DNA from 2 places in the Bacillus sp. 11C genome. Region 1 is predicted to be linked to the other one. Evidence: a T-box and tRNA genes for the amino acid it is inferred to sense, from the RefSeq annotation. Region 1 holds a T-box; the other holds one or more tRNA genes.
What was found. The T-box of region 1 lies ahead of tyrS (tyrosine--tRNA ligase). A T-box ahead of a tRNA ligase gene usually reads a tRNA of that ligase, here a tRNA-Tyr.
Positions count from the first base shown of each region.

Region 1 (6,229 bases):
AAACCAGTCTCTCAGTAATCCGTTTTCCCGCCGCAACCGTCACATTCGGCAAATAAATCGCCAGCTCCTCGCCTCCCCAGCGGGCGCCGACATCATGCTTTCGGATGTTGTTTTTAATAACCGAAGCGACTTGAATTAAAATCTCGTCCCCAGTCTGATGGCCGTACGTATCATTTACATTCTTGAAATTATCAATATCAACAAGTATAAAAACACCCTTTTGGTGGATCTTCATACTGTATTGAATTTTTTCATCTAAATACACCCTCGAATACAGCTCAGTCAGCTGATCTGTTTTGACGAGATGCTCAAGGCGGTCGCGGAGCATTGAGTTGGTTACAGCCAGAGTTGCGTGACGAATCAGCGCCTGAAACAGCTTGTACATTTCAAATGTAAAAGCGTACAGTTCCTCTTTCAATAAAACCGCGAAACCTAAAAGCCTGTCATTCTCAATCATCGGAACAGCCATCAGCGAGCCATAGCCGGCCTTTCCGAAAACAGACTGGCCATTTCCGATGAAAACTCCTATTTCCCCTTCATACAGCTTTTCTTTCATTTCATTAAAAAATTCAGACGGCTTCGCTTCCTTAAAAAACGCTGTGCTGCCAGGGAGCAATGTCAGGTTTTCAAAATGGTCTATATGAAAGAAACCCACTTCTTCCGCCTGAAACGATTCTGCCATTCTCACAGCCAGGTCATTCATCGTATCGGCCAGTGTCAGCCGCTGATTCAGGCGGCGTGACGTTTCATTAATCAATTCCAAATTTGCGATGCTTGCTTTGGATTGCTCATAGAGCTGAGCGTTTTCAAACGCTTTTCCCGCCGCGTTTGCTATCAGCGACATTTCATCAAGATAGGCGTCATTAAGAAAACTGCCGCCCGTTCCTTCAGCCTTCAACACCCCGTACGTTCCCTGCTGTCCTTTGATCGGAATATAAGCGGCAGATTCATTTTTCCGCAAAATATCCCCGGATAAATACACTTTGAGAGCAAAGGAATCGGATTTTTCCCCTTCCATATACAGCTCTTTTGCAGGAACACCTAAACATTGATCTTGATCGTGCGATATATATAGAGAAAACTCAAACATAGAAAACGTGCCGGTTAAGCTTTCTAAAAGCTGCTTCAGCACTTCTGTCTGATCAAGCAGTGAATGGAACAGCTCTGTCATTTTGTATATCTTTTTTTGATAGATCGTTTTGATATAGAGTTTTTCCTGTTTCATTGACTGGTTTAAAAATGTTGAAACCAAGTCGGGAAGCGCTTCAGGTATCTCTACATCCTGCCTGCATGTCAGATGATAGCGCCTGCCGCCGGTGTCCTCAATCAGGTAAGATGAGGCGTTTATTTTCGAAGCGGAAAATCGAACTTCATCATCCGCCTGTTTTGAAGCAGAACCGACGGATGGTGTCGGTGTAAGCGAAACACATAGGGATGAAAAATAAGTTTGAATAGCCGAAGTCAGCCATATGAAAGAGTCGGTGAAAGTGACTTTTTCAGATTTGGTTAATAAAAAATCGAGCATATGATAATGAAAGGCGGATAATTGTTCTTTTGTTTGTTCTACCATGTTTTTATCACCTGAAAGTTTACCACTAATTTTTGTTTATTATATCATAAACGGCGAAGCAATAATGAAGGAATGGTTGACTTCAAATCAAATAAATTATATAATGACCTTTGTGTGAAATATTGCAGCCTTTTTGTTCAGCTTCTATGTTTTCATTTTGTTCCTTATTCATAAGGTGTATCGTGTAACTCTCTGCTGCTGGAGCGAGGATACATGAAAACAAAATGTACATGGTCGAATAGAGCAGACGGTTTTTATTTTCCACAAAAATAAAACCAAAGGAGGAGTCACATTATGGCTCGCTATACAGGTCCATCTTGGAAACTGTCCCGCCGTCTAGGAATCTCTCTTAGCGGTACAGGAAAAGAATTAGAAAAACGCCCTTACGCTCCAGGTCCACACGGTCCAGGACAACGTAAAAAATTATCAGAATACGGTTTGCAATTGCAAGAAAAGCAAAAGCTTCGTCACATGTACGGTGTAAACGAACGCCAATTCCGCACTTTATTTGACAAAGCTGCTAAACTAACTGGTAAACACGGCGAAAACTTCATGATTCTTTTAGATTCTCGTCTTGATAACGTTGTGTACAAGCTAGGTTTAGCACGTACTCGCCGTCAAGCTCGCCAATTGGTTAACCATGGTCATATTCTTGTTGACGGAAGCCGCGTTGATATCCCGTCTTACCAAGTAAAACCTGGTCAAACAATCGGTGTTCGCGAAAAATCAAGTAACCTTTCTATCATCAAAGAATCTGTAGAAGTGAACAACTTCGTTCCTGAATACCTTACTTTCGACGCTGAAAAGCTTGAAGGTACATTCACTCGTCTTCCTGAGCGTTCTGAACTTGCTCCGGAAATTAACGAAGCGCTTATCGTTGAGTTCTACTCTCGTTAATCGTTTTAAAAACCCCTGCCGCTATGCGGTCGGGGTTTTTTTATCGTCTGTTTCGTCTGGTGCCTCTTGCTGGCCAACACTATCTCGCGTCTGATGCTCCCAATAATCCCGCTGGAGCCTTTCTTTTGCAATCGTACACATGAGATTCATGGTCAGCGCTCCTTTCTTAAAAGGTGGTGCTTGGGAGGTGATTGGTCGTGTTTGCCCTATCTAATATACTCTTTTCCTTTCATTCCTATGCGATAAACCAAAAAAAGATCCTTTGCCCATATCGGCAAAGGACCTTTTTTTATTTATACGTCACAAGAAAGTATTTTTTCTTCCCACGGCGCAGGACAGTAAATTGACCTTCGATACGGTCTTCAGCAGATAAGAGATAATTGATTTCCGTCTGGCGTTCGCCGTTAATGTAAACAGCTCCGTTTTGAATGTCTTCACGGGCTTGGCGTTTTGAAGGAGATAATGTAGATTGCACCAATACATCTACAAGTGAAAGCTCTTGGCTGCTGTCAGCTTCCATGGACGGGACATCCTTAAAGCCCACTTTTACGTCCTGAGCAGAAAGCTCTTTAATATTGCCGCTGAACAACGCTTGGGATATGTTGATGGCTTGCTCCAACGCCTCACGTCCATGAACGAGCGCTGTCACTTCTTCTGCGAGGCGTTTTTGCGCTTCACGCTTTTCTGGCGCTGTTTCTGTTTTCTCAGCGTATGCTTCAATTTCTTCTTTTGATAGAAATGTAAAGTATTTTAAGTATTTGACAACGTCACGGTCATCTGTGTTGATCCAGAATTGATAAAATTCATACGGCGATGTCTTTTCCTTATCAAGCCAGATCGCGCCGCCTTCCGTTTTTCCGAACTTCGTGCCGTCTGCTTTTGTGACAAGCGGAATGGTAAGGCCGAACGCTTTTGCCCCTTCTTCTTCTGATTTTCTGATCAGTTCAAGGCCCGCTGTAATGTTGCCCCACTGATCGCTTCCGCCAATTTGCAGCTTACAGTTTTTCTCTCTGTACAGATTTAAGAAATCATAAGATTGAAGAATCATGTAGCTGAATTCCGTGTATGAGATGCCGGATTCAATTCTTGAGCTGACCGTGTCTTTTGCCAGCATGTAATTGATACCGAAGTTTTTACCGACATCACGAAGGAAGTCGATCACATTCATTTTGCCGATCCAGTCAAAGTTGTTCGCGATGACAGCAGGGTTTTCTGCTGCATCAAAATCCAGAAATCTGGACAGCTGGTTTTTGATTCTTTGGGACCATTCGGATACGATGTCAGCAGTGTTTAATGTACGCTCCGCTTTTTTTCCGCTCGGATCGCCGATGAGGCCCGTCGCCCCGCCCACAAGTGCAATCGGATGATGGCCCTCAAGCTGAAAACGGCGAAGTGTTAAAATAGGCAGCAAGTGTCCGATATGCAAGCTGTCCGCTGTCGGATCAAAGCCTGAGTACAGGCGGATTTTTTCTTCATTCAGCTGTTTATTTAATCCTTCTTCATCCGTCATTTGCTGAATCAATCCGCGGAAGGATAAGTCTTCAAGTAAGTTTGTCATAAGATAAAGCTCCTTTTTGATTAAAATAAAAAACGCCCCTTCGTTTACACGAAGGGACGATTGATTATCGCGGTACCACCCTACTAATAAGAGAACGCAAAACATTCATCTTATCACTTTGCCTGATAACGGATCAGGTCCGTTCTTTCACTACTGAAAGCCTGGCCGGCTTTGTTTGCAAAAGCGGTTCATGAGTGTATTCGATATATCCGTCTGTGCTGATTTTCACCGGCCATCAGCTCTCTGGAACGTAAGGATAGTCTACTTGTCTCAATCTTTACCTTTTCATATGAAGCTATATCATTTTTAACATAAATAAAATCCCGTGTCAACGTCGCCTTTTAATCCTCCATCGTTGACAGATCTCCTGCCGGCAGGTTAAGCTCCCATGCCTTCAGCACCCGTCTCATGATTTTTCCGCTTCGGGTTTTCGGAAGCTTATCTTTAAATTCAATTTCACGCGGAGCCGCATGGGCTGCAAGACCCTGCTTTACAAATAGGCGAATCTCTTCTTTCAGTTTATCGGACGGCTCATATCCTTCTCTGAGTGCGATAAAGGCTTTAATGATTTCTCCCCGCACCGGATCAGGCTTACCGATCACGCCTGCTTCTGCAATGGCCTGATGTTCGACAAGCTTGCTTTCCACTTCAAATGGGCCGACGCGCTCACCAGAGGTCATAATGACGTCATCGACTCTTCCTTGGAACCAGAAATATCCCTCATCATCCATGTATGCAGAATCCCCGGACACATACCAGCCGCCCGGCATGAAATACGATTCGTACTTTTCAGGGTTATTCCAAATGGTATGCATCATGGAAGGCCAGCCCTTTTTAATGGCGAGATTGCCCATTCGGTACGGCGGAAGCTCATTGCCCTGATTGTCAACGATCGCCGCCTCCACACCGGGAATCGGCTTACCCATTGAACCCGGTTTGATATCCATGCAAGGATAGTTGCAGATGAGCTGGCTGCCCGTTTCTGTCATCCACCATGTATCATGGATTCGTTTGTTAAAAACCTTATGCCCCCATCTGATGACTTCCGGGTTTAACGGCTCACCGACACTGAGCACGTGCCGGAGTGAGGTTAGATCATATTTCGCAGCCATCTCATCTCCCGCTCCCATCAGCATTCGAAAAGCGGTCGGCGCGCTGTACCAGACGTTGACGCCAAGCTGTTCAATTGTTCCATACCAGCTTTCAGGGCTGAAACGCCCGCCGACGATGACATTTGTCGCTCCGTTCAGCCATGGTGCAAAAATGCCGTATACCGTACCTGTCACCCAGCCCGGATCTGCTGTGCACCAGTAAATGTCTTCCTCCTTTAAATCAAGGACCCACTTTCCTGTCTGATATTGCTGAATCATCGCTTCATGGACATGCAGCACACCCTTTGGCGTTCCAGTAGAACCCGATGTATAGTGAAGCAGATAGCCGTCTTTTTTGTCCATCCATTCGATATCCAGTCTTGTGCCCTCCTGTTTTGCTGCTTCATCGTAATTGATGATGTTTGCGCCGCTTTCAGCCTTTCCGCCGACTACGAATATATGCTGCAAGTGAGGCAGTGTATCAGCCGGTATTCTCTCCAGCAGCTCAGGCGTCGTGACAACTACCTTCGCCTCGCTGTTTTCAAGCCGGTCTTTCACCGCTCCCTCCATAAATGCTTCGAACAGCGGCCCGGCGATGGCGCCAATTTTGATAGCGCCAAGCATAATAAAATATAGCTCGGGTGATCTCGGCATAAAAATAAAAACGCGGTCCCCTTTTTCCACATTTCCATGCCGTTTCAGCACATTCCCTGCCCTGTTTGTTTCTTCCTTCATTTCTTTAAATGTGTATTTTTCATCCCGGTTTGCGTCTTTATAATAAAGCGCTACTTTGTTTTTTCGAAACGATTCGGCATGGCGGTCAATCGCTTCATACGCCGCATTCAGTTTCCCTGTCTCATGCCAGGAGAAATGTTTCTCTGCCTCGGCCCAATCAAAATGCCGGTACGTTTCTTCATAATTTTTTAAATGATAATCCCCTTCCACTGCTGGTAACGCTTTCAAATTCATGCCCAAACATCCCCCTTTGCTGAAGTTGTCACAATTATTATATTATATATTCATATTCTTCTCAATTTTTAAAATATAAACCATGTTGAAAACGCTTTAAAATTTGTTATTCTTAAAGAAGCATGTATTTTTATAAGAATTGAT
Region 1 covers NZ_JBUPVZ010000006.1:6,751-12,979, reverse strand. Annotated here, with positions in the region: gene ACY3LV_RS10200 (diguanylate cyclase domain-containing protein) at 1-1,570, opposite strand, end outside; gene rpsD (30S ribosomal protein S4) at 1,865-2,467, shown strand; gene sr7p (small protein SR7P) at 2,489-2,617, opposite strand; gene tyrS (tyrosine--tRNA ligase) at 2,757-4,025, opposite strand; T-box leader at 4,075-4,312, opposite strand; gene acsA (acetate--CoA ligase) at 4,367-6,085, opposite strand.

Region 2 (6,229 bases), on a different contig from region 1:
TTTAGTCCGAGTGATTTGCAGAGCCTGATGACGGCAGCGTCACTTGAATTGGCTAAGGCGCTGATTTCGCTGACAGTGTTTTCTATTGCCTTATGGGGATGAGTTAGGATGTAATCCGCAAGTTTACGCTCGGATGGAGGGAGCTTGTGCTTCATTGATTGGATGATCGCTAAACCGCCTGTTGCCATGCTCGGTCTCTCCTTATCATGAATGGTAGTTTTCGATTGCTTTGTCTATAAAACCGTTTGCTTCCTCAAGCAATGTTTTAGCTTTTTCTTGATCTGTGCTTGTTTTGAGCATGAGGATTGCCGTTTTGACGTGATGATTGGCTTGTTCCAGTGTATGTCTGGCTGTGTCGTATGAAGCGTTAGTGAGGCTTTGGATGATGCTGATGGCGCGTTCTTTTAGTTTCTTATTGCTGACGTTGACGTCTACCATCAAGTTTTCGTAAACCTTGCCGATTTTGACCATTACTGCGGTGGATATCATGTTTAGAATCATTTTATGAGCGGTTGCGGCTTTCATACGTGTTGATCCTGTAATGGCCTCAGGCCCAACAACAACCTCAATGCTGTGATCCGCTTCCTTGCTGATGACGGAAGTTTCATTGCAGGTAAGGGCGATGGCGTGTGCTCCTACTTTACGGGCGTATGTGAGGGCGCCTGCGGCATAAGGTGTGCGGCCGCTTGCTGCAATGGCAATGACGGTGTCGTTTGACGTAAGCTGTATGTTTTTTAAATCTTCCGCTCCTGCTTCTTCACTGTCTTCAATGCCCTCTGCTGCCTGCAAAAATGCTTTGGGGCCTCCAGCCATAATTCCGATGACCTGATCTGGGCTTACGCTGTAGGTGGGAGGACATTCAACAGCATCCATGACACCTAGTCTGCCGCTTGTGCCGGCGCCTGTGTATATGAGCCGGCCACCATTTTGAAAAGAGTTGTATGCGCAGTCTACAGCTGTTTTAATATCAGGGAGAACCTGCTGAACGGCGGCAGCAACTTTCAAATCTTCGTTGTTGATCATCTTGAGGATGCCGAGAGTGTTTGTTTTGTGGATTTCCGCTGTTTGGCTATTGCGTGATTCTGTTGTAAGCCGGTGAAGGTTTAATGGTTCTGACATGAGGATGCCCCCTGTTTTAAAATGATGTATCTTACTATTCAGTATATTCACTTCCGTTATGATATTTCAACTGGATTTTATATTTTTGAAATTTTATTTCATCCGAGACTATAGGAAATAATGAAGAATCAGCTGTTCTCCGAGCGGCCCGATTTTTCGCCGTCCTTTATCTAGGAACCCGCTTTTCATATAAAGGTGTTTTGCGCGTGTGTTTAGGTGATTGACGGCCAAAATGATTTCATCGCACCATGGAAAATAACTGCTCACAAACGAGGGAAGCTGAAGCATTGCTTTTCTTGCATAGCCTTTTCCATGATGTACAGCGTTTAAAGACAGGGAGCTGAGCAGTAAAGCAAATGGATTGCTAGTATAGGGAGCAAGCGTTTCTTTTGATGTATGTAAAATGAAAAAGCCGACTGGCAGATTGTCATTTAAGATGACAGCCGGATACCGGTCCTGTATGCCTAAGGCCTGAGTCAGCACCTCTTTGGGGAGAGAGGTAAAGCGCTTGTCATCGTTGTTTAGGGTGAATGATTGAAGTTCCGGCGAATGTTCAGGTTTATAGAAGGATAAAGAAATGTCTTGAGTCATGGGGTGCCCTCCTTACAATATGTCGTCTAACTGGTTTTCTGAAATGACACGGCAGCCCGCTTGTTTTAGCAGTGCGGCGGTCACTCCGCTGCCGGCGATTTTTTTGCCAGTGAATGTGCCGTTATAAATGAAATTGCTTCCGCACGATGGACTGTTTTCTTTTAATATGACAGCGGATGCATTGATTTCTTTTGCGTAAGCTAATGTTTTAGCGGCGCCTTTCATATATAACTCTGTTACATCTTCTCCTGAAGCTGTCACGATTTTAGCGGTTCCATTGAGAACATCCTCGCCGGTGCCTCCGATGATTTCTGCAGGCTCACGGGGAGTGAAAAAGCCGCCGAGAAGCTCAGGACAAGCCATGACTGCTTTATTTTCATCGACGAGTTTTCTGATTTTCTCTGATGCGGCGTGAGAGCCGTTGTATCTGCATTCAATGCCTCCAAGGCAAGAACTGACTAGAATCATATTTGTTTCTCCTCTCTTGCTTCGCTTGTCTCTATCATAAAATAAATGACTAATGTTGGGAGGCTTTTTCAGTTAAAAAAGGAGTTAAAAAGTTTGAAAATAAAAAATTTAATTTTTCTCTTTACAAACAGGGGGTAACCTGTATATAATAACTTTTGTCAGCTCGACGAGAACACAAACGGCCCGTTGGTCAAGCGGTTAAGACACCGCCCTTTCACGGCGGTAACACGGGTTCGAATCCCGTACGGGTCACCATTTGGAGGATTAGCTCAGCTGGGAGAGCATCTGCCTTACAAGCAGAGGGTCGGCGGTTCGAGCCCGTCATCCTCCACCATCTTGCCGGTGTAGCTCAATTGGTAGAGCAACTGACTTGTAATCAGTAGGTTGGGGGTTCAAGTCCTCTTGCCGGCACTGTCTTTTCAAAATACGGAGGGGTAGCGAAGTGGCTAAACGCGGCGGACTGTAAATCCGCTCCCTCAGGGTTCGGCAGTTCGAATCTGCCCCCCTCCACCATTATTGGGCTATAGCCAAGCGGTAAGGCAACGGACTTTGACTCCGTCATGCGTTGGTTCGAATCCAGCTAGCCCAGTCACAGACACCTTTGACCAAAAGGTGTCTTTTTTTATTTTGTGAAAATCATTCCAACTTCTAACTGTTCAGTCTGTATAATAATTTTAAAAATATGTTAAGGTAGTTTATTCACGAATTACCATCTACACCCTGCCAAAAATTTGTTAAACTTATTTTATAAAAAATTGAAACCTTTTAAAACGAAGCTCGTATACATACAGACCGGTGAAGGCAGAGGTTAGATAAATATGGAAATGATGATTAAAAAGAGAATTAAGCAAGTCAAAAAAGGCGACCAAAATGCATTTGCGGACATCGTAGATATTTACAAGGATAAAATTTATCAGCTTTGCTACCGTATGCTTGGCAATGTGCATGAGGCGGAGGATATTGCACAGGAGGCTTTCATCAGGGCGTACGTTAATATCGACAGTTTTGATATTAACCGGAAATTTTCAACTTGGCTTTATCGAATCGCGACCAATTTGACTATTGACCGCATTCGCAAAAAGAAGCCGGATTATTACCTCGATGCAGAGGTGGCTGGTACGGAAGGCTTGACCATGTATTCGCAAATCGCCGCAGACGGAGTTTTGCCAGAAGATGAAGTAGTGTCGCTGGAGCTCTCAAACACGATTCAGCAGAAAATTTTAAAGCTTCCTGACAAATACAGAACAGTTATCGTATTAAAGTATATTGACGAACTCTCATTAATTGAAATCGGCGAGATTCTAAACATTCCTGTGGGGACTGTGAAAACGCGGATTCACAGAGGCAGAGAGGCTCTTCGAAAACAATTAAGGGATCTTTAAGTGGGGTGATGAAATGAGCTGTCCTGAACAAATTGTGCAGCTTATGCATATGCATCTTGATGGAGATATCCTTCCAAAAGATGAACACGTATTAAATGAACATCTTGAGACATGCGAGAAATGCAGAAAGCATTTTTATGAGATGGAAAAATCTATAGCGCTCGTCCGGAGCACATCGCATGTCGAAGCCCCCGCGGATTTTACCGCTAATGTCATGGCTAAATTGCCTAAGGAGAAGAAAAGAGCTTCTGTGAAAAGGTGGTTCAGAACCCATCCTGTTATCGCAGCTGCTGCGGTATTCATCATTTTGATGGGCGGAGGTTTTTTAAACAGCTGGCATAATGACCACAACTTCAGCGTGTCTAAGCAGCCGAATCTTGTGGTGCAGAACCATACTGTGATCGTGCCTGAAGGTGAGACGGTCAAAGGTGATGTCACTGTCAAAAACGGCAAGCTGATTATTAAAGGAAAAATAGACGGGGATGTAACCGTCGTAAATGGCGAAAAGTATATGGCCTCTGCTGGACAAGTAACTGGTCAGATTGAAGAAATCAATCAATTATTTGACTGGACATGGTATAAATTGAAGTCTGCGGGGAAAAGTGTACTCAATGCATTAAAACCGAACGAAAAAGAGTAAAGCGTGTCAGCCGCTTTGCTCTTTTTTTACGGGCTGTAAGGGCTGGCGCATTTCACTTGCCGAATCGAAATGTGGTATAATGGGCTCGCTATGCTAAGTACATATGCGTAACACGTTAAACACAAAATACGAAATGACTGAAATCTTGGAGGACGAGGAAATGGCTTTTGAGGATATCCCTTTTTTGCAGTACCTCGGCAATGCCGTTGATATTCTCCTTGTTTGGTATGTGATATATAAACTTATTATGGTCATACGCGGCACGAAAGCGGTTCAGCTGTTAAAAGGAATTGTCGTGATCGTGCTTGTCCGTATGGCCAGCCAATATTTGGGCCTCGGCACGCTTCAATGGCTGATGGACCAAGCGATAACATGGGGATTTTTAGCAATTATTATTATTTTTCAGCCTGAGCTGAGAAGAGCGCTTGAACAGCTTGGCCGGGGCCGCTTTTTCTCAAGGAGCGGCACGCCTGTGGAGGAAGCGCAGCAGAAAACGATTGAGGCAATCACAAAAGCGATCAATTATATGGCGAAACGCCGTATAGGCGCCCTGCTGACCATTGAGCGGGACACTGGAATGAGCGATTATATTGAGACCGGCATCCCATTGAATGCCAAAGTCAGCTCTGAGCTGCTGATCAATATTTTTATACCGAACACCCCGCTTCATGACGGTGCTGTGATTATGAAGAATAATGAAATTGCCGCTGCCGCCTGTTATCTGCCGCTTTCGGAAAGCCCGTTTATTTCAAAAGAACTGGGTACGCGGCACAGAGCGGCTGTCGGTATCAGTGAAGTGACAGACAGTTTGACGATTATTGTGTCTGAAGAGACCGGCGGCGTCAGTGTGGCAAAGAACGGAGACCTTCACAGAGAGCTGACCGAAGAAGCGCTGAAAGAAATGCTTGACGCCGAGTTTAAGAAAAACACCAGAGACACTTCTTCTAACCGCTGGTATTGGAGGGGCAAGAAAAATGGATAAATTCTTAAACAATCGCTGGGCTGTGAAAATTATTGCTCTGCTTTTCGCGCTCTTGCTTTATGTGGCGGTCAACAGCAATCAAGCACCAACTCCGAAAAAACCGGGTGAATCTTTCTTTCCAACATCAACAATTGATGAGGCAACACTGACCGACATTCCGGTCAAAGCGTATTATGATGATGAAAACTACGTCGTGACGGGTGTTCCGCAAACGGTTAATGTCACGATAAAAGGCTCGACAAGTGCTGTGAAAAAGGCTAGACAGACCAAGAATTTTGAAATATATGCCGACATGGAAAATTTAAAAACCGGTACACATAAGGTTGAGCTAAAGGCCAAAAACGTGTCGGATGGGCTGACAATCTCAATCAATCCGTCTGTTACGACAGTTACGATTCAAGAACGGATGACCAAAAGCTTTCCTGTAGAAGTGGAGTACTACAATAAAAGCAAGATGAAAAAAGGCTATTCTCCGGAGCAGCCGATTGTCAGTCCGAAAAATGTGCAGATTACCGGATCTAAAGATGTGATTGATCATATTTCTCTTGTGAAAGCTTCAGTGAACCTGGAGAACGCAGATGAAACGATTGAAAAGGAGGCAAAAGTGACTGTCTATGATAAGGACGGAAACGCGCTTCCTGTGGACGTGGAGCCTTCGGTCATCAAGATTACCGTTCCGGTGACAAGCCCAAGTAAAAAAGTACCCTTTAAAATTGAACGGACAGGAAGCCTTCCTGACGGTGTCAGTATAGCGAATATTGAATCCAGCCCCAGTGAGGTAACGGTTTACGGCTCGCAGGATGTGTTGGATTCTCTTGAATTTATAGACGGCGTCAGCATAGATTTAAGCAAAATTAACAAGGATTCCCATATCGAGGCAGATATCCCGCTTCCCGACGGTGTCAAAAAAATCTCGCCGTCAAAGGTGACTTTGCATATAGAAGTAGATAGTGAAGCGGATCAGAAGTTTGAGAATGTCTCTATTAAGACTGTAGGGCTGAGCAGCTCGCAAAACATTGAATTTCTAGACCCTGATTCGCAAGCGAT
Region 2 covers NZ_JBUPVZ010000002.1:406,179-412,407, reverse strand. Annotated here, with positions in the region: gene ACY3LV_RS04720 (MurR/RpiR family transcriptional regulator) at 1-188, opposite strand, end outside; gene murQ (N-acetylmuramic acid 6-phosphate etherase) at 205-1,119, opposite strand; gene ACY3LV_RS04710 (GNAT family N-acetyltransferase) at 1,228-1,710, opposite strand; gene ACY3LV_RS04705 (2-thiouracil desulfurase family protein) at 1,723-2,178, opposite strand; tRNA gene ACY3LV_RS04700 (tRNA-Glu) at 2,359-2,433, shown strand; tRNA gene ACY3LV_RS04695 (tRNA-Val) at 2,437-2,512, shown strand; tRNA gene ACY3LV_RS04690 (tRNA-Thr) at 2,517-2,589, shown strand; tRNA gene ACY3LV_RS04685 (tRNA-Tyr) at 2,607-2,691, shown strand; tRNA gene ACY3LV_RS04680 (tRNA-Gln) at 2,696-2,767, shown strand; gene sigW (RNA polymerase sigma factor SigW) at 2,997-3,560, shown strand; gene rsiW (anti-sigma-W factor RsiW) at 3,574-4,200, shown strand; gene cdaA (diadenylate cyclase CdaA) at 4,361-5,182, shown strand; gene cdaR (CdaA regulatory protein CdaR) at 5,175-6,229, shown strand, end outside.
Region 2: it encodes a tRNA-Tyr, which carries the amino acid that the T-box ahead of tyrS (tyrosine--tRNA ligase) is inferred to sense. The anticodon was not compared.